DNA from 3 places in the Flavimobilis soli genome. Region 1 is predicted to be linked to each of the others. Evidence: riboswitches for the same ligand, from Rfam matches in the RefSeq annotation. Region 1 holds a riboswitch; each other region holds the start of a gene.
The links. Region 1 has a riboswitch for S-adenosylmethionine ahead of ATL41_RS09230 (rhodanese-like domain-containing protein). Riboswitches for the same ligand answer to the same signal wherever they lie in the genome.
Positions count from the first base shown of each region.

Region 2: another riboswitch for S-adenosylmethionine. It lies ahead of ATL41_RS07825 (methylenetetrahydrofolate reductase); the one in region 1 lies ahead of ATL41_RS09230 (rhodanese-like domain-containing protein).
Region 3: another riboswitch for S-adenosylmethionine. It lies ahead of ATL41_RS09855 (LLM class oxidoreductase); the one in region 1 lies ahead of ATL41_RS09230 (rhodanese-like domain-containing protein).

Region 1 is NZ_PDJH01000001.1:2,028,716-2,035,181, reverse strand. It holds gene ATL41_RS09235 (aminotransferase class V-fold PLP-dependent enzyme) at 1-1,168, opposite strand, end outside; SAM riboswitch class IV at 1,199-1,312, opposite strand; SAM riboswitch class I at 1,456-1,546, shown strand; gene ATL41_RS09230 (rhodanese-like domain-containing protein) at 1,558-1,980, shown strand; gene ATL41_RS09225 (O-succinylhomoserine sulfhydrylase) at 1,977-3,197, shown strand; gene ATL41_RS09220 (heme biosynthesis protein HemY) at 3,364-3,534, opposite strand; gene nirB (nitrite reductase large subunit NirB) at 3,672-6,275, shown strand; gene nirD (nitrite reductase small subunit NirD) at 6,331-6,466, shown strand, end outside.
Region 2 is NZ_PDJH01000001.1:1,714,983-1,721,448, forward strand. It holds gene ATL41_RS07815 (family 20 glycosylhydrolase) at 263-1,714, shown strand; gene ATL41_RS07820 (PH domain-containing protein) at 1,798-2,331, shown strand; SAM riboswitch class I at 2,561-2,665, shown strand; gene ATL41_RS07825 (methylenetetrahydrofolate reductase) at 2,682-3,719, shown strand; gene metE (5-methyltetrahydropteroyltriglutamate--homocysteine S-methyltransferase) at 3,739-6,246, shown strand; gene ATL41_RS07835 (DUF2510 domain-containing protein) at 6,393-6,466, shown strand, end outside.
Region 3 is NZ_PDJH01000001.1:2,165,663-2,172,128, forward strand. It holds gene ATL41_RS09845 (hypothetical protein) at 1-122, opposite strand, end outside; gene ATL41_RS09850 (DEAD/DEAH box helicase) at 315-2,885, opposite strand; SAM riboswitch class IV at 3,031-3,138, shown strand; gene ATL41_RS09855 (LLM class oxidoreductase) at 3,499-4,476, shown strand; gene ATL41_RS09860 (MFS transporter) at 5,057-6,310, shown strand; gene ATL41_RS09865 (PadR family transcriptional regulator) at 6,376-6,466, shown strand, end outside.

The sequences.
Region 1 (6,466 bases):
CGCAGAACTTCCCGTCACGCACGCCGATGCCGTGCTCTGCCGACAGGTAGGCGGCGACGAGGCCGGGGTCGTGCCCCTCGACGACGAACGTCACGACGCCCACCGGGTCGACGGCGTCGTCCCACGCGCGCAGCACCTCGACGCCCGGGATCTGGGAGAGCCCCTCGACGAGCCGGGCGCGCAGGCGCGCCTCGTGCGCGTGCAGCGCGGCGGGGTCGAGCGCGGCGAGCTCCTCGCACGCGGCCGCGAGCGCGACCGCGCCGATGACGTTGGGCGAGCCGGCCTCGTGGCGGGCGGGCGCGAGCGCCCATGTCGCCGACGCGGCGCCGGCCGCCGGGACGTCGGGCTCGGAGTGGGTGACGGCGCGGACCGCGCCGCCGCCCGCGAGGTGCGGCGTGCCGGCGTCGAGCCAGTCGCGGCGGCCGACGAGCGCGCCCGCGCCGTACGGCGCGTAGGTCTTGTGACCGGAGAAGCCGACGTAGTCGACGTCGAGCGCGGCGATGTCGACGCCGCGGTGCGGGACGAGCTGTGCGCCGTCGAGCACGACGCGCGCCCCTGCGGCGTGGGCGAGCGTGACGACGTCGGCGACCGGCAGGGCCTCGCCCGTCACGTTGGACGCGCCCGTGACAGCGACGAGCGCGTACGGGCGGGCGGCGAGCTCGGCGCGCAGCGCGTCGAGCGTCGCGGCGACGCTCGACGCTCCCGCGAGGACCGCGGCGCCGCCGGGCGCGGCGGCCCAGGGCAGGAGGTTCGCATGGTGCTCGACGTCGAGGACGAGCACGCGCCCCTCCCCGACCGTCGCGGGCACGCAGCCCGCGAGGAGGTTGAGCGAGTCGGTCGTGTTGCGCGTGATGATCGTGACGTCGTGCTCGCGTGCCCCGACGAACGCGCCGATGGTGCGGCGGGACGCCTCGTAGAGCGCGGTCGAGACCTGGGACAGGTAGCCGGCGCCGCGGTGGACGCTCGCGTAGAGCGGGAGCGCCTGCGCGACGCGCGCGGCGACGGACTCGAGGGCGGGTGCGGACGCGGCGACGTCGAGGTTCGCGTAGGTGACGTTACGTCCGTCGACGAGCGGGACGAGGGTGTCGCGGCCGACGACGGGCAGGAGCGCGGGCTCGTCCGTCACGTCGGTGCGGTTCTCAGGACAGGTGGTGCTGGCGATCGACATGGCAGGGCCCTTCAGAGACTGGGCGCTGTGCGCCCGCGCTTGCCGCGGTCGGTCGACCGCAGCCTGGTCGTCACCCGGGGCACCCCGCCGCGAGAGGAGGGTTGCCGGCCAGCAAACCGGGGTTTTGCGCTGGCACTCATGACCGTGCGGACATCGTGCCACCGCCCCTGGAGGCGCGTCAACATCTGAGACGCGATGCCAGTTTCTGAGACCCGCGCTCGGGAACCGCGGAATCTCGCCATTCGCAACGGCCTCGGCAGCACCCCTGCCGGGAGGGTACGATCCCCTCACCATCCAGAGCGGCCGAGTGACGTGGCACGACGACGCCGCAGCAACCCCCCAGCAGGACGAGGGTGCTACCGCCACGTTCGATGCGAACGGAGAACGCCATGAGCTACGCAGGAGACGTCACCCCCGAGGCCGCGTGGGAGCTGATCACCACGACACCCGACGCGATCCTCGTCGACGTCCGCACGCAGGACGAGTGGCGCACGATCGGCGTCCCCGACACGAGCGCCGCCCGCACGGCCGCGCGGTTCGTCGAGTGGAACACCGCCTGGGGACCCAACACCGAGTTCCTCGCCCAGCTCGAGGCCGCAGGCGTCGCGAAGGACGCGACCGTCCTGTTCCTGTGCCGCTCCGGTGTCCGCTCGGTCGCCGCCGCCCAGGCCGCGACGGCCGCCGGCTGGGCCGACGCCCGCAACGTCCTCCAGGGCTTCGAGGGCGCCCAGGACGCGACCGGCGCCCGCACGATCGACGGCTGGCGCAACGCCGGTCTCCCGACCACCACGATCGACGAGGCCGCCCGGTGACCGCGGGGCCCCGTGAGGTCCCCGCATCCTGGCGTCCCGCGACCGTCTCGGTCCGCGGCGGCATCGAGCGCTCCGGGTTCCACGAGACGAGCGAGCCCATCTACCTGACGCAGGGATACGTGTACGGCTCCGCCGCCGAGTGCGAGGCCGCCTTCAAGGGTGAGGCCGACCGCTTCATCTACTCCCGCTACGGCAACCCGACCGTCCACACCTTCGAGCAGCGGCTGCGCCTCATCGAGGGCGCCGAGGGCTGCTACGCGACCGCGACCGGCATGTCCGCCGTCTTCACGGCGCTCGCCGCGATCGTCGGACAGGGCTCCCGGATCGTCGCCGCCCGCGCGCTCTTCGGGTCGAGCCTGACGATCTTCGACGAGATCTTCGCCCGCTGGGGCGTGCACACCGACTACGTCGACGGGCACGTCCTCTCCCAGTGGGAGGAGGCGCTCGCGACGCCCGCGGACGTCGTCTTCTTCGAGACGCCGTCGAACCCGATGCAGGACATCATCGACGTGCGCGCCGTCGCCGACCTCGCGCACCGCGCGGGGGCGACCGTCGTCGTCGACAACGTCTTCGCGACGCCCGTCCTGCAGAAACCGCTCGAGCTGGGCGCCGACGTCGTCGTGTACTCCGCGACGAAGCACATCGACGGGCAGGGCCGCGTGCTCGGCGGCGCGATCCTCGGCAGCGCCGACTACATCGACGGGCCCGTGCAGACGATGGTCCGCCACACCGGCCCGTCGCTCTCCCCGTTCAACGCGTGGGTGCTGCTCAAAGGCCTCGAGACGCTCTCGCTGCGCGTCCGCGCCCAGTCCGACGCCGCACTCCAGGTCGCGACGGCGCTCGAGTCCCTGCCGGGCATCGGTCGGGTCTACTACCCGTTCCTCGACTCGCACCCGCAGGTGGCGCTCGCACGGGCCCAGCAGACGGGCGGCGGCACCGTCGTCACGTTCGACCTCGAGGTGCCGGGCTCGGCATCGCCGGACCAGGTCAAGGAGCGTACGTTCCGTTTCCTCGACGCGCTGCGCGTCGTGGACATCTCCAACAACCTCGGCGACGCGAAGAGCCTCATCACGCACCCGGCGACGACGACGCACCGCAAGCTCGGCCCCGAGGGCCGCGCAGCGGTCGGCATGGCGGAGTCGACGGTGCGGCTGAGCATCGGGCTGGAGGACCCGCTCGACCTGCTCGACGACGTCGAGCAGGCCCTCAAGGCGTGACGCGGCAGGCGTCGGCGGCGTCGAGGTAGGGGCGCGCACGCGAGACAGGGGTCTGCACGGCCCTACGTCGCGTGCACGCCCCTACGTCGCGCGCACGCCCCTACCTCGCGCGGACAGCCCTGCGTCGCGCGACGCGCCTCGTGGCGACCGGCGGACGCCGGCGGCCTCAGACGTACTTGAGCATCCACTCCTTGTTCGGGTCGCGACCGAACTCGGGGTCAGGCACGTCTGACACGTCGACACCCTCGACGTAGCTGTCCGGGTCGATCCGCTCGGGCAGCTCCGCGAAGCGCGCCGCAGCGCGCTCAGGCTCAGGCACCACCGTCTCGTCGCTCATGGCACCACCGTACGCCGCGGACGACCGCCCGCCCAGGGGTGATTTTCACGGCGCCGCCCGTCCAAAGGTCCCACCATTGCGCGCAGATCGACGGCGAGACTGACGACGACGAGAGACCGCCGAGCAGAAGGCCCGCCATGTCCGAGCAGAACGCCCCCGCCTCCCCCGGGCGCATCGTCGTCGTCGGCGCGGGCATGGTCGCCCACCGGCTCGTGGAGCAGCTCGTCTCCCGCGCCCCCGGCGAGGCGACCTGGTCAGCGACCGTGCTCGGCGACGAGGCGCACCTGCCGTACGACCGTGTCCACCTCTCCGAGTTCTTCGGCGGACGCTCCCCCGAGCAGCTCGCGATGGCCCCGAGCGTCTGGGACGACCCGCACGTCACGCTGCGCACGGGCGACGCCGTCGCGTCGATCGACCGGGACGCCCAGTCCGTCACGACGCGCTCCGGCGAGACGTTCGAGTACGACACGCTCGTCCTGGCGACCGGCTCCTGGGCCTGGACGCCCCGTACCGAGGGCACCGACCTCACTGGTGTCTTCAGCTACCGCACGATGGACGACGTCGTCGGGCTTCGGGCCTGGGTCACTGACCGCGCGACCACGCTCGACCGGCCGCTGCGCGGCGCCGTCGTCGGCGGTGGCGTCCTCGGGCTCGAGGCCGCGTCCGCCCTGCAGGACCTCGGCGCCACCGCGACCGTCGTCGAGTTCGCCGACCGCCTCATGAGCGTCCAGCTCGACGACGGCGGAGGCGAGGCGCTGCGCGTCCTGATCGAGGACATGGGCGTCACCGTCCGCACAGGGACGGGCGCGACCCGCCTCGTCGCGGCACCCGACGGACCGGTCGGCCTCATGGTCCTCTCCGACGGCTCGACGCTCGACGTCGACGTCGTCGTGTTCTCGACCGGTATCCGCCCGCGCGACCGGCTCGCCCGCGAGTGCGGCCTCGCGATCGGCGAGCGTGGCGGCGTCGTCGTCGGCCCCACGTGCCGCACGTCCGACCCGGCGATCTGGGCGATCGGCGAGGTCGCGTCGCACGACGGCGAGTGCGCCGGCCTCGTGGCTCCCGGCAACGCGATGGCTGACGTCGTCGTCGACCAGCTCCTCGGCGGCGACGCGGTCTACACGCCCGCGCCAGACGGCACGAAGCTCAAGGGCGTCACGCACGACGGCGTCCCGGTCGAGGCCGCGTCGTTCGGCGACGTCTTCGCGCTCACCCCCGGCGCGCTCGAGGTCACGTTCGCCGACCCGGTCGCCAAGACGTACAAGAAGCTCGTCGTGTCCGACGACGCACGCACCCTCCTCGGCGGGGTGTTCGTCGGGGACTCGTCGCTCTACCCGTCGCTGCGGCCGATGCTCGGCCGCGCCCTCGGCGCGGACCCGAGCGCGTTCCTCGCCCCGGAGGGCGGCGCAGCCGCCCCGAGCGCCGACGTGCCCGACGACGTCGTCGTCTGCTCGTGCGCGAACGTCACCGCGGGCACGGTTCGCGGTGCCGTGACCGACCACGGGTGCACGAGCGTCGCCGAGGTCAAGAAGTGCACCAAGGCCGGCACGGTCTGCGGCTCGTGCGTGCCCCTCCTGACGAAGCTCGTCAACACGCAGCTCGAGGCGTCCGGCGTCGAGGTGTCGCGAGCGATGTGCGAGCACTTCGCGATGTCCCGCCAGGAGCTCTTCGCGCTCGTCCAGGCGGAGGGTCTGCGGACCTTCTCGCAGATCGTCGCCGCGCACGGGCGTGGGCGCGGGTGCGTCATCTGCAAGCCCGTCGTCGCCTCGATCCTCTCCTCGCTCGGCATCGGTCACGTGCTCGAGCGCGACCAGGCGTCCCTCCAGGACACGAACGACCACGTCCTCGCCAACATGCAGAAGGACGGCACCTACTCCGTCATCCCGCGCGTGCCCGGCGGCGAGATCACGCCCGAGAAGCTCGTCGTCATCGGGCAGGTCGCCGCCGACTTCGGCCTGTACACGCGCATCACGGGCGCGCAGCGTATCGGCATGTTCGGTGCGCGCATCGACCAGCTCCCGGAGATCTGGCGGCGCCTCGTCGAGGCGGGCTTCGAGTCGGGGCAGGCCTACGGCAAGTCGCTGCGCGCGGTGAAGTCGTGCGTCGGCAGCTCGTGGTGCCGGTTCGGCGTGCAGGACTCGGTCGGCATGGGCGTGCGGCTCGAGCTGCGCTACCGCGGCCTGCGCACCCCGCACAAGTTCAAGGTCGGTGTCTCGGGCTGCGCCCGTGAGTGCGCCGAGGCGCGCGGCAAGGACGTCGGCATCATCGCGACCGAGCGCGGCTGGAACCTGTACGTCGGCGGGAACGGCGGGTTCACGCCACGGCACGCCGACCTCCTCGCGGAGGACCTGTCCGACGACGAGCTCATCACGGTCGTCGACCGGTTCCTGTCGCTCTACGTCCGTTCGGCGGACCGCCTGCAGCGCACCGCTGGCTGGGTGGCCGAGTACCCGGGCGGCGTGGCCGAGCTGCGCAAGGTCCTCGTCGAGGACTCGCTCGGCATCGCGAGCGAGCTCGAGGCGGCGATCGCGGCGCACGTCGAGTCGTACACGGACGAGTGGGCGGCGACGCTCGAGGATCCTGAGAAGCTCGCCCGCTTCACGTCGTTCGTCAACGCGCCCGACGTGCACGACCCGGACCTCGCGTACACGCCCGAGCGCGGCCAGGTCCGCCCTGCGCGCCCGGGCGAGCCGGCCGACAACAACCCGGTGATCGCCCGCACGATCACCGTACGCTCGTGACCCTCGCGCGCCGCCCCGGCCGGCAGCCGGGACCGCGCTCCACCGAAGGAGAACCATGTCCGCCCACGGCGACCTGACCTGGACCGACGTCTGCGCGCTCGACGCGCTCGTCCCGGAGCGCGGTGCGGCCGCGCTCGTCGAGGGGCACCAGGTCGCGCTGTTCCGGCTCGCCGACGACTCGGTGCTCGCGG
Region 2 (6,466 bases), 310 kb from region 1:
CTCGTGATCTGTGCACCAGAGCGATCCGTCGCCAGCCACTCGCCCCACCGCCCAGCCACCAGCCCGACCCGCTGACACTTCGCTCGGATGCACACCTCACGTGTGCATCAAGGCGATCTGTCGGCCTGAACCCTCACGACCCAGCCTCCCCCCCCTGACAAATCGCCCCACCGCACACCTCACGTGTGCAGCAGAGGGATCGGTCGCCCAGATGTCCGGCCAGCTCCCGCTCCCGGACCTCCCGACGAGCAAGGATGGACCCATGCCGACGTCGCCAGCCGTCATCCCCGCCCCCCGCACCGTGCACCCCGACCGCGGGACGACCGTCGTCGACCCGCGCACGCTCGCCGCGCTCGCCGTCGCGCTCGAGCCCTGGGCGCCGAACGCCGCCCACGCGCTCCGCGACGCACGGACGGTGGGCCCGCTCGTCGCGCCGTCGGGCAGCGCCGCGACCCCCGCGACCGCATCGCTCGACGCGACCCTCCCGAGCGAGGGCTATGCCCTCGACCTGTCCGACGCCGGCTGGCACCTCCGCGCAGGCGACGCCGCGGGCGCGTTCTACGCCGTGCAGGTCCTGCTCCAGCTCCTCGCCGACTCGCGGCACGACGCCGGCATCACGACGATCCCCGCCTACGCGTGCGAGGACGCCCCGACGTACCCGCTGCGCGGGATCTCCTTCGACGTCGCGCGCCACTTCTTCGGCGTCCCCGACATCGAACGGCTCGTCGACCTCGCCGCGACCTACCGGCTCAACCAGCTGCACCTGCACCTGAGCGACGACCAGGGCTGGCGCCTCGAGATCGAGGGGCGTCCGCTGCTTCTCGAGCGCGCGTCCGCGAACGACGTCGACGGCGGCCCGGGCGGCTACCTCACCCTCGCCGAGTACGAGCACCTGCAGGACTACGCCGCAGCGCGGCACATCACCGTCGTCCCCGAGATCGACATGCCTGGCCACACCCACGCCGCCCAGGTGGCCTATCCCGAGATCAGCCCGGACGGCGAGCCGCGCGAGCCGTACGCCGGCATCGAGGTCGGCTTCTCGAACGTCCACCTGACGTCCGCCGAGACGTGGTCCTTCGTGGACGACGTCGTCGGCACGCTCGCGCGCCACACCCGCGGCCCGCGCCTGCACCTCGGCGGCGACGAGGCGCACACGCTCACGGCCGAGGAGTACGCGGCGTTCGTGGAGCGGCTCGGCATCGTCGTCGCGGAGCACGGCAAGCAGCTCGTCATGTGGCAGGAGGCCGCCCCCGTGCAGCTCCCGGCCGGCACGCTCCTGCAGTTCTGGACGTACGACATCGACACGAGCCACCTCGCCGACCTCGCCCGCGAGCGCGACGTCCGGTTCGTCGCGTCCCCCGCGCCGCACGCCTACCTCGACCTCAAGCACGACGAGAGCCAGGAGCTCGGCCTGACCTGGGCGGGCACGGTCGAGGTGCGCGACGCCTACGAGTGGGAGCCCGCGAGCGTGCTCCCGGGGGTGCCCGCGGACAAGATCGAGGGCGTCGAGGCGTGCCTGTGGACGGAGACCCTGCGGACGTGGGACGACGTCACGACGATGCTCCTCCCGCGCCTGCCCGCCGTCGCGTCCGTCGCGTGGGGGTCGCCGCGCGACACGGGAACGTTCCTCGAGTCGCTCGCCGCGCACGGCGAGCGGTGGGTGCGCGACGGCGTCGCGTTCCACCGGTCGCCGCAGGTGCCCTGGCGGTCCTGACCACGGGCGGCGCGGCAGCGCGGTCGGCGCGCGGCAGGAGGGAGGCCCTGCCCAGCAGGGCCTTCGCGTGGAAGGATGCCGCCATGAGCATCGACAAGACCCTCGGCAACGGCGAGTTCGTGGTCCTGACGACCCGGACGCACCCCAAGGCGCTCTTCAAGCCGTTTCTGCTGTTCCTGCTGGTCGTGGCGGCTTTCGTCGCTGCGCTCGTGTGGTTCCCGGAGAACGACGCGAAGCAGTGGGTCCTGGTCGCCGTCGGTGCGGTCGCGATCGTCACGCTCGTGACGTGGGTGCTGGTGCCGTACCTGCGGTGGCGGCACTCGAGCTATACGTTCACGAACAAGCGCCTGATCACCCGCGAGGGCATCATCACGCGCGTGGGCCGCGACATCCCGCTGTTCCGCATCAACGACTTCACGTACGAGCGCGACCTGCTCGACCGTCTGCTGGGCTGCGGGACGATCGTCGTGTCGGACGCGACCGAGAAGGCCGGCGTCATGCTCTACGACGTGCCGCGAATCGCCGAGGTGCAGCGCGAGCTGTCGAACCTCATCTTCCAGGCTGACGACGGCTCGGACGACGGCGAGTTCCCGCCGGGCGAGCCGCGTCGCCGCTGAGCCCGACGCCCGGGCCGACCGATCGCCCGTGTGCACACTTCTGATGTGCACACGGGCGATCCGTCATTGGGGGCACAGGCCGCCCGTCACACCGATCGCCCGGATGCACACGTGACGTGTGCATCCGGGCGATCCGTCGCAGATGGGGGCCTGCGGCAACCATGGACACTCGATCTCGCCATGCGGACACCTCTTGGGGGCCGTGACTCGCGGCCCTAACCTCGAGTCACAACCATCCAGAGCGGTCGAGAGTCCTGGCTCGTCGACGCCGCAGCAACCCCCCACTACGGAAGCCTCCTGAGGGTGCGGGTGCTAAAGCCAGGTTCGATGGACGTACCTATGGAGGCTTCATGAGCATCGCCGACATCGTCGACTCGTCGGTCCGCCCGACCGTGTCGTTCGAGCTGATGCCCCCGCGCAACCCCGACGCCGCGCCCAAGTTCTGGACGACGGTGCGCCAGCTCCTCACGGCCCGCCCCGACTTCATGTCGGTCACCTACGGCGCGGCGGGCACGGACCGCGCGACGACCCGCGCCGTCGTCACCACCCTCGCCCGGCAGACGCCAGTCCTGCCGATCGCACACCTCACGTGCGTCGGTGCGACGCGCCCACACGTCGCCGAGGTCATCGACGAGTTCCTCGCCTCGGGCGTGCGCTCGTTCCTCGCCCTGCGCGGCGACCCGCCGCGCGACCAGCCCGACTGGCGCCCGCCGTCCGACGGCGTGCACTCGTCGATCGAGCTCGTCGCCCTCCTGCGCGAGGTCGAGGCGAACCGCTGCGACCGCAGCGCGGCGTCTGCCCTGCGCGGCGCAGCGCGACCGCTGACGATCGCCGTCGCGACCTTCCCGGGCGGCAACCGCGCCGCCGGGACCACGCCCGCACAGGAGGTCGAGCACCTCCTCGCGAAGCAGGAGGCGGGTGCGAGCTTCGCGATCACCCAGCTCTTCTACGAGGCGGACACGTACCTGTCGTTCGTCGAGTCCGCCCGCGCGGCAGGCGTCACCATCCCGATCCTCGCGGGTGTCCTGCCCACGACCGACCCGGCGCGCCTGCGGCGCGTCGAGGAGCTCACGGGGGTGCCCGCACCGTCGGCGCTCGTCCGCGAGCTCGAGTCCTTGCCCGACGACGAGGCGCGCCACAGGCGCGGCATCGAGGCGTCGGCGGGACTCGTCTCGGCCGTCCTCGAGGCCGGCGCCCCTGGCCTCCACATCTATACGTTCAACAAGTCACGCCCAGCACTTGACCTGCTCGAGGGTGTCCACCTCGGCGGCGGTTCCACGGGCCCGGCTCCGGCCGGGCTGGCGGAGCCAGACCTGGCCAGCGGGCCGTGGGTCGGGGCAGCACACGCACAGCTGAGCTCGACGAGCGACACCGTCGCCGTCGACTGACCCCGAAGAGAGACGCACCATGACCAACCAGCAGCACAGCCCTGCCCTCGTCCAGGGCACAAACTTCGCATTCCCGGCGGCGACTGTCCTCGGCTACCCGCGCATCGGTCCGAACCGCGAGCTCAAGCGCGCGGTCGAGTCGTTCTGGGCGGGCCGCGTCAGCGCGTCCCAGCTCGAGCAGCAGGCCGCCGAGCTCCGGGCTCGCACGCGCGACCACCTCGTCGCGCTCGGCCTGACCGAGCCGGCCGCCGTGCCGTCGTCGTTCTCGTTCTACGACCAGGTGCTCGACGTCGTCGCGACGGTCGGGGCGGTGCCGCCCCGGTTCGCGCACCTGCGCGCCGCGGACGGCTCGCTCGACCTCGCCGCGTACTTCGCGCTCGCCCGCGGCGACGACGAGGTCGCGCCGCTCGAGATGACGAAGTGGTTCGACTCGAACTACCACTACCTCGTCCCGGAGATCGGTCCCGAGACGGAGCTGCGGCTCGTGAGCGACCGGATCGTCGCGGAGTACGTCGAGGCTCGCGAGGCGGGCGTCGTGACCCGGCCCGTCGTCGTCGGGCCTGTGACGTTCTTGCTGCTCAGCAAGCCGAGCGACGACGCCCCGGCAGGGTTCCGCCCGCTCGACCGGCTCGCCGACCTGCTGCCCGTGTACGCGGAGCTCCTCGGCCGCCTCGCGGCCGCAGGTGCGCCGTGGGTCCAGCTCGACGAGCCGGCCCTCGTGACGGACACGCTCGACGTGCCCGGCGAGCGGGTGCGCACGGCGGTGACGGACGCGTACCGCGCGCTCGCGTCCGACCTCGCCGTGGGCGCGCAGCGCCCGGCGATCCTGCTCGCGGCCCCCTACGGGGACCTCGGCGACAACCTCCCGGTCGTCGCGGCGTCGGACGTCGAGGCCGTGGCCTTCGACCTGGTCAAGGGCGCGTTGCCCAGCCCGGCCGCCCTCCCCGCCCCTTCCAGCGAGTCCGTCACCTCCAGCGAGTCCGTCACCTCCAGCGCGACTGAGTCAGCTGGAACTGACGGACTCACGCCGGGACTGACGGACTCGCCGGCCGAGCAGGTCCGGCCCGCCGACGTCGTGGCCGGGCTTGCGCGCAAGACGCTCGTCGCGGGCGTCGTCGACGGGCACAACGTGTGGCGCGCCGACCTCGGCGCGCGGCTCGCGCAGGTGGAGAAGCTCACCACGCTCGGCGCCCGGGTGACGGTCGGGACGTCGACGTCGCTGTTCCACGTCCCGCACACGACCGCCGCCGAGCCGCAGCTCGACGCGGGCCTTCGCTCGTGGCTCGCGTTCGCCGACGAGAAGGTCCTCGAGGTCGTCACGCTCGCACGCGGCCTGGTCGAGGGCCGCGATGCCGTCGAGACAGAGATCGCCGCCGCGAGCGCCGCTCTCGCCGCCCGCGCGACCGCAGCCGGCGTCCGCGTCGAGGCGGTGCGCGCCCGCACGGCCGGGGTCGCGCCGTCGGACCTCGAGCGCGGTTCCGCGGCCGAGCGCCGCGACACCCAGGCGGCGCGCCTCGGGCTGCCGCCGCTGCCGACGACGACGATCGGCTCCTTCCCGCAGACGACGGACATCCGCGTCGCCCGGGCCGCGCACGCGCGCGGCGAGCTGGACGACGCGCAGTACGACGCCGCCATGGAGGCCGAGATCGCGCGCGTGATCGCGCTGCAGGAGGAGATAGGGCTCGACGTGCTCGTGCACGGCGAGCCTGAGCGCAACGACATGGTGCAGTACTTCGCCGAGCTGCTCGACGGCTTCGCGGTGACGCGCAACGGCTGGGTGCAGTCGTACGGCACGCGCTGCACGCGTCCGTCGATCCTGTGGGGCGACGTCTCACGGCCCGCCCCGATGACGGTCCGCTGGACGCGGTTCGCGCAGTCGCTCACGCCCAAGCCGGTCAAGGGAATGCTCACGGGCCCGGTGACGATCATGGCGTGGTCGTTCGTGCGCGACGACCTCCCTCTCGCGGACACCGCCACGCAGATCGGGCTCGCGCTGCGCGACGAGCTCGCGGACCTCGAGGCGGCGGGGGTCGCGATCATCCAGGTGGACGAGCCTGCGCTGCGTGAGCTGCTGCCCCTGCGGCGCGCGGACCAGGCCGCCTACCTGGACTGGTCTGTGGCGTCGTTCCGGCTCGCGACGTCGGGCGTCCGTGCGGACACGCAGGTGCACACGCACCTGTGCTACTCCGAGTTCGGCGAGGTCATCGGGGCGATCGACGCGCTCGACGCTGACGTCACGTCGATCGAGGCGGCGCGCTCGCGCATGGAGGTACTCGGTGAACTGCGCGACGCGGGCTTCGGCCGCGGCGTCGGGCCGGGTGTGTACGACATCCACTCGCCGCGGGTGCCGTCGGTCGACGAGCTCGGAGAGCTGATCAGCCTCGCGGCGGCTGACGTCGACCCGGGGCTGCTGTGGATCAACCCGGACTGCGGCCTCAAGACGCGCGGTTACGCGGAGGTCGTCCCTGCGCTGACCCACCTGGTTGAGGCGACGCGTTCCGCACGAGGCGCGCTCGTCCGCGCCTGACAGGGAGCGCGCCTCGCTTCCGCGCTCGAGCGTCGGCGCCCGGCACCCTCGACGGGTGCTGGGCGTCAGCGCGCCGGGCTGGCCGTGCGTCGGAGCGCAGGTCGCACCCCAGGAAAGTCTGGAGCCCGGCCGATACGCTGCCGCGTGTGACTACGACCCCACCCCCGCTCCCGGACCCGCCCCACCGCAAGACGGTGACCGCGCCCGACGGCGGCGGCGA
Region 3 (6,466 bases), 140 kb from region 1:
AACGCGCCGAGAGCCATGGTGAGCGACCCGGCGAGCAGGATGACGATGAAGACCAGCAGGGCGAGCGTCGCTCTGCTCGCCCTCCTCGGCCCGACGATGATTGCTGGCCTGACCTGGTGCATTGCCTGGATCCTCCCCCCTGCGACGTGCCGAGCGGTCCTCGGCTGCGCGAACACTATCGCTGTGACGCCCAGACGCGCGGCCACCACCGGGCTGTGTCGCAGCGTGTGGTCCGGAAGCGAGTCCGTCAGCCCCGACTGACGGAGTCGGGCCGGGAGTGGCGGACTCGGCGCTGGGACCAGGGGGTGACGGGCTCAGGGCTGGGGCGTGCCAGGACGCGGTCGGCGGATGCGGCCGCGGCCCGGGTCGAGGTCGCCCTCGGCGCCCTCACCGTCGCGCACGACCCGGGGCGTGGGGGTGCAGGCGAGGACGACGTCGAGCAGCCGCACCGCGGCGTCCTTCTCGAGCGGGTTGTTCTGCGAGCCGCACTTGGGCGACTGCACGCACGCGGGGCAGCCGCTCGCGCACGGGCACGCGGCGATCGCTTCGCGGGTCGCGCGCAGCCAGGTCGCGCCGAGCTCGTAGCCGCGCTCCGCGAAGCCGGCGCCGCCGGGGTAGGCGTCGTACACGAAGACGGTCGCGTGCTCGGTGTCGACGTGCAGCGCGGTCGAGACGCCGCCGAGGTCCCAGCGGTCGCACGTCGCGAGGAGCGGCAGCAGGCCGATCGACGCGTGCTCGGCGGCGTGCAGCGCGCCGGGGACGGTCTCGGCGGTGAGCCCGGCGGCCTCGAGGACGGCGGCGGGCGCGGTCCACCACACGGCGACGGTCGACAGGGTGCGCGGCGGCAGGTCGAGCTCTTGCGAGCCGACGACCTCCAGCCCGGGCAGCCGACGCTTCGTGAAGCTGATGACCTGCGTCGTCACGTCGACCTCGCCGACGCCCCACGTCACGGGCGCGGGTCCCGAGTCCCAGGTCCGGGACCGCAAGGTGTTCTGCACGGCGATCGTCGTCACGTCGTGCGACCACGTGCCGTAGTCGACGTCGCGGCGTCGCACGAGCGCGACGTGGTCGGTCAGGTCGAGGTGGTCGACGACGAACGTCGCGCCCTGGTGCACGTACACCGCGCCGTCGTGCACCGAGCCGTCCGCGGCGGGCTGGTCGATCGTGCCGAGCATGCGGCCCGTCGCGGCCTCGACGACGCGGACGGGCTGCCCCCCTGTGCCGCGCAGGTCGGTGAGCTGCGACGCGGGCTCGGGGTGCGTCCAGAACCAGCCGGTCGGGCGGCGGCGCAGCGCCCCGCGTGCGGTGAGGACGTCGAGCACCTCGGCCGCGTGCGCACCGAACGTGTCGAGCTCGTCGGGGCGTAGCGGCCGCTCGGCTGCGGCCGCGCACAGGTGGGGCGCGAGGACGTGCGGGTTGCCGGGGTCGAAGACGGTCGCCTCGAGCGGTGCGTCGAGGATCGCCTCGGGGTGGTGCACGAGGTACGTGTCGAGCGGGTCCTCGCGGGCGACGAAGACGACGAGACCGTCGGCCCCCGCGCGTCCGGCGCGGCCGGCCTGCTGCCAGATCGACATGCGGGTGCCGGGCCATCCGACGATGAGGACGGTGTCGAGCCCGGAGATGTCGACGCCGAGCTCGAGCGCGTTCGTCGTCGCGAGGGCGCGCAGCGCACCTGTGCGGATGGCGCTCTCGAGCGCGCGCCGCTCCTCGGGGAGGTACCCGCCGCGGTACGCGGCGACGGAGTGCTGCAGCGCGGGGTCCACCTCGCGCAGGGCGCGCTGGGCGCTGAGCGCGACGGACTCGGCGCCGCGGCGCGACCGGGTGAAGGCGAGGCTGCGGGCGCCCGCGCACGTGAGGTCGGCGAGGAGGTCGGCGGCCTCGGCGGTCGCGGACCGCCGCGGGCGCTCCTCGACCTCGGGCGTCTCGACCCACCACTCGTCGGTGCCGGTGGTCGCGCCGTCGGGCCCGACGCCGGACGGCGCGACGACCTGGAAGCCCTCGAGCCCGGAGTCGACGGGTGGGAGCTCGGGCGGCTCCCACAGCACGAACGTGCGCGTGCCCGACGGCGCGGTGTCTGCGGTGACGGCGACGACGTCGCTCTCGTCGACGCCGACGAGGCGCGCGGCGCTGCGCGCGGGCTCGGCGGTCGTCGCGGACGCGACGAGGAAGACGGGGCCGGGCCCGCCCGAGTAGTGCTGGCACAGCCGCTTGAGCCGGCGCAGCACGAGCGAGACGTGCGCCCCGAACACGCCGCGGAACGCGTGCCCCTCGTCGACGACGACGTAGCGCAGCGACCGCAGGAACCGCACCCAGCGGGCGTGGCCGGGGAGCATCGAGAAGTGCAGGAAGTCGGGGTTGGTCAGGACGGCGTCGGCGTGGTCCTGGACCCAGCGGCGCTCGGTGAACGGTGTGTCGCCGTCGCACGTCGCGACGCGCAGGTCGCGCACGTCGGCGGCGCGCAGGAGGCGTTCGACGCCGCTGAGCTGGTCCGCGGCGAGGGCCTTCGTCGGGCAGAGGTAGAGCACCGAGCCGCGGGAGCGGACGTTCTCGATGCGGCTGAACGCGGCGGTGCCCTCGGCGGCGGCCAGGCTGTCGGCCCGGACGGACGTCAGGGCCGGGAGCCAGAAGGCGAGGGACTTGCCCGACCCGGTCGACGTGCCGAGCGCGGTGTGCCGTCCGTGCCACGCGGCGTCGGCCGCCTCGACCTGGTGGCGCCACGGACGCTCGACGCCGAGCGCGCGGTACCCGGCGACGAGCGCCGGGTCCGCCCACCGAGGCCAGTCCGCGTGGACGCCCTCGCGGGCGAGCAGGTGGGCGATGTGCGTCGCGCTCTCGGCACGACGACCCCCGGCGAGGAGGACGTCGAGGAGGTCGGGTGCGGGCACGGGCCAATCCTCGCACCCGGTCCGTGCCCGCCCAGTGATCCAGGCGTGGACACCTGTTGACACCCCTGGAAGCCCCGCCTAGATTGCGCAGTAATTCCGGAACGCAGGGTGAAAAGCCAGGCTCTGGAAGGACTCGACAGGACAAGGTCACGAGTACCAGCGACAAGCCCCGGCTCGCTGGTCAGCAACCCTCCCGCGCGGTGGGGTGCTCCGGGTGAGGACCTGGCACCGACCCTCGGTGCAAGAGCGCAGCCGCGAGAGCGGTTCGGACAGGAGACACGCACGATGATGGCAGGACGGCTTCGCACCCCCGCGTCGATCTCGCTCGCCCCGGTGATGTGTATGGCCTGTATGCCCTGCGGGTCCGTCGCCTGTTGTCACCGCGACTGACCCGCTGAGGTCCGCCCAGCGCGGACCTTCTGCCGGCGACCGCCGCCGCGCCCCGGGCGCGGACGACGGCGCCTGACCGTCCTTCACCGGACACCGCCGATGCCGGCTCTCAGAGCCCCCGGCCGTTGCAGTCACCTCGGCGCACGCTGCGCACCGTCCCACACGACGACGTGAGTCCGTGGGGTCGGTGCTGCGCGCCGCCGTCACGCAGAGAGCGAAAGCCATGACCTCGAGCACCACCCGCACCAGCACCACCGACCGTCAGATCCACCTGGGCATCGACCTCACGAGCGCCGGCGCCCGCCGCGTCACGAGCCGCGTCCCCGTCGCGTCGTTCGCGAGCGCGTTCGACGCCGAGCGGCTCGCCGACCTCGTCGCCGCGGCGCAGCGCGGCACGCTCGACTTCGTCGCGATCGACGACACCTTCCGCCTCCAGCCCGAGACCGTCGGGCTGCTGCGCGGCCGCCTCGACGCGGCGGTCGTCGCGTCACGCCTCGGCAAGACGACGCGCGGCGTCGGCCTCGTCGCGACGATCTCGCCCGAGGCGACCGACCCGGAGCACGTCGCGACCGCGCTGCAGACGATCAGCCGCGTGTCCGGCGGCCGCGCCGGCTGGCAGGTCGACGGCAGCGCGCCCGACCGTGCCGTGACGGCGGTGACGCGAGCGGTCTCGTCGGTCGCGCCGACCGTCGTGCGCGTCCGCACGGATGCGCAGCTCGAGCGCGCTGCCCGCCACGCGGACGTCCTGCGCATCGCGGCGACGGACCTGGACTCGGCGCTCGAGCAGCGCCGTCGGGCCCGCACGATCGCCGTCGAGGCCGGCCGCTCGGCCGACGACGTCCTCGCGCTCGTCGACGTCTACGCCGTCACGGGTCCCGACGCGGAGAGCGCGCAGGCGCGCGTCGAGCTGCTCGACGCGTTCGAGGGGACCGACGTCGTCGCGCAGCACTCCGACTCGCTCATCCACGTGGGCACGCCGCTCGACCTCGCCGAGCTCGCGGAGGCCTGGTTCGCGGCGGGCGCCGTCGACGGTTTCGTCGTGACGCCGTCGTCCCTCGTCGCGGACGTCGCGGGCCTGGTCGACGGCGTCGTGCCGGCGCTCCGGGCGAGCGGCCTGTTCCGCCGCGAGTACCCGGGGGCGACGCTGCGCGAGTCCCTCGCGCTCACGCCGTCGGGCGTGGAGGCCCTCGCCGGCGTCTGACCTCGCTCGTCCGACGCCCCGCCCGGTCCTCTCCGGGCGGGGCGTCGTCGTGTCCAGGGGCCCCCACGGATCGCCCTGGTGCACACCTGTGGCGTGCAACGGAGCGATTGGTCGGGACGGGGGAGCGACGGATCGCCCTGGTGCACACCTGTGGCGTGCAACGGAGCGATTGGTCGGGACGGGGGAGCGACGGATCGCCCTGGTGCACACCTGTGGCGTGCAACGGAGCGATCGGTCGGGACGGGTGAGCGACGGACCGCCCTGGTGCACACCTGTGGCGTGCCACGCAGCGATCGGTCGGGCGAGCTCGCACCGGGCGCGTCCGGGAAGGGCCCCGCGGCGGCGGGCGGCGTCAGTGGGGCGCCACACCGCAGCCGGAGGGGCTGTCTGCGCTGGTGGGTGGGGTCGCTCACAAGCCGGGCGCGTTCTGGTACGTGCGTGCTAACGTCGACGACGGTGCCCATCGGCACCCGATCGAGCGTGAGCCCGTCGCCACCGCGGCACGGGCCCACCCACGGCGTGCATCACCTGCTCCTCGTAGCAAGGCGGCACCAGCCAGACCTTTCTAGGAGCACTTGAGTTGAGCATCGTCACGCCCGCGCGCCCCGACGCCACCGCGGCCGGCACCGAGCACGTCCCCACCCTGATCGCCGCGACCGGCCTCGGCTACTATCCCCTCGCCTTCGTCGCGCGTCTCCCGTTCGCGATGGTCGTCGTCGGCGTCCTCACGTACGTCGTCGCGATGACCGGGTCGGTCGCCCTCGGCGGCCTCGCCGCGGGTGCGGTCGGCGTCGGCGTCGTGATCGCCGGGCCGGTCGTCGGGGCGACGGTCGACCGCCGCGGACAGCGCACGGTCCTTCCCGCGGTCGCTCTCGCGAACGTCGTCGCGGTGCTCGCTCTCGCGTTCGCCGTCGGGCAGGGCGTGCCGAGCTGGGCCGTCGTCGCGTGCTCGTTCCTCGCGGGTGCGACTGTCCCGCAGGTCGCGCCGCTGTCGCGGACGCGCCTCGTGACGCTCGTGGGCGAGCGCCTCGCGCCGAACCGCCGGGTCAAGGCGTTCGCGCGGGTCATGTCGTACGAGTCGGCCGTCGACGAGACGGCGTTCGTCGTCGGGCCCGTGCTCGTCGGCCTGCTCGCGGCGTGGATCGCGCCGTGGCTGCCGCTCGTCACCGCGGCCGCGCTGAGCCTGACGGCGGTCGTCGCCTTCGCGCTGCACCCGACGGGCGCGGTCCGGGCGCACGCGGCGCACGACGCCGAGCGCGCCCCGCTGCGCGAGGTCGTCCGCGCCCGCGTGCTCGTCGTCGTCGCGGGAGCCTTCGCGGTCGGTCTTTTCTTCGGGGCGACGCTGACGTCGCTCACCGCGCACATGGGTGCGCAGGGTCGCGCGGACGACGCCGGCCTGCTGTACGGCGCGATGGGTCTGACGTCCGCGACGCTCGCGCTCGGGGCGGCGGCGCTGCCGCGCGCGTTCGTCGCGCGGTGGCGCTGGGTGGGCTTCGCGGTCGTGATCGCGGCGTCGGCTGCGTTCTACGCGCAGCTCGGGGTGTCGGCGCGCCCGACGGTCGCACTGCTGCTCATGGGCATGGGTGTGGGCCCGGTGCTCGTGACGCTGCTGAGCATGGCGTCGGACCGCAGCCCGGTCGGGCGTGCGGCGACGACGATGACGCTCGCGACGGCGGCGCTGAGCCTCGCGCAGGCGCTCGCGTCGGCGCTGACGGGCCAGGTCGCGGAGCGCGTGGGCGCGCCCGCGGCGATGTGGCTGCCGCTCGCGGCTGCGGGGCTGCTGCTCGTGCTGGGCGGCGTGAACGTCCTGGTGGAGCGCCGCGCGGGGCGCTGACCGGACGGCACGGCCCCTCGAGCTGGTAGGTAGACAGTCTGACTAGGTAGCGATACGTTCTAGTCATGTCCGAGAACGCATGGCCCGCCGAGTGGCTCCGTGGCGTCCTCGAGCCGTGCGTGCTGCGCGTCCTCGCCGACGGCCCCACGTACGGCT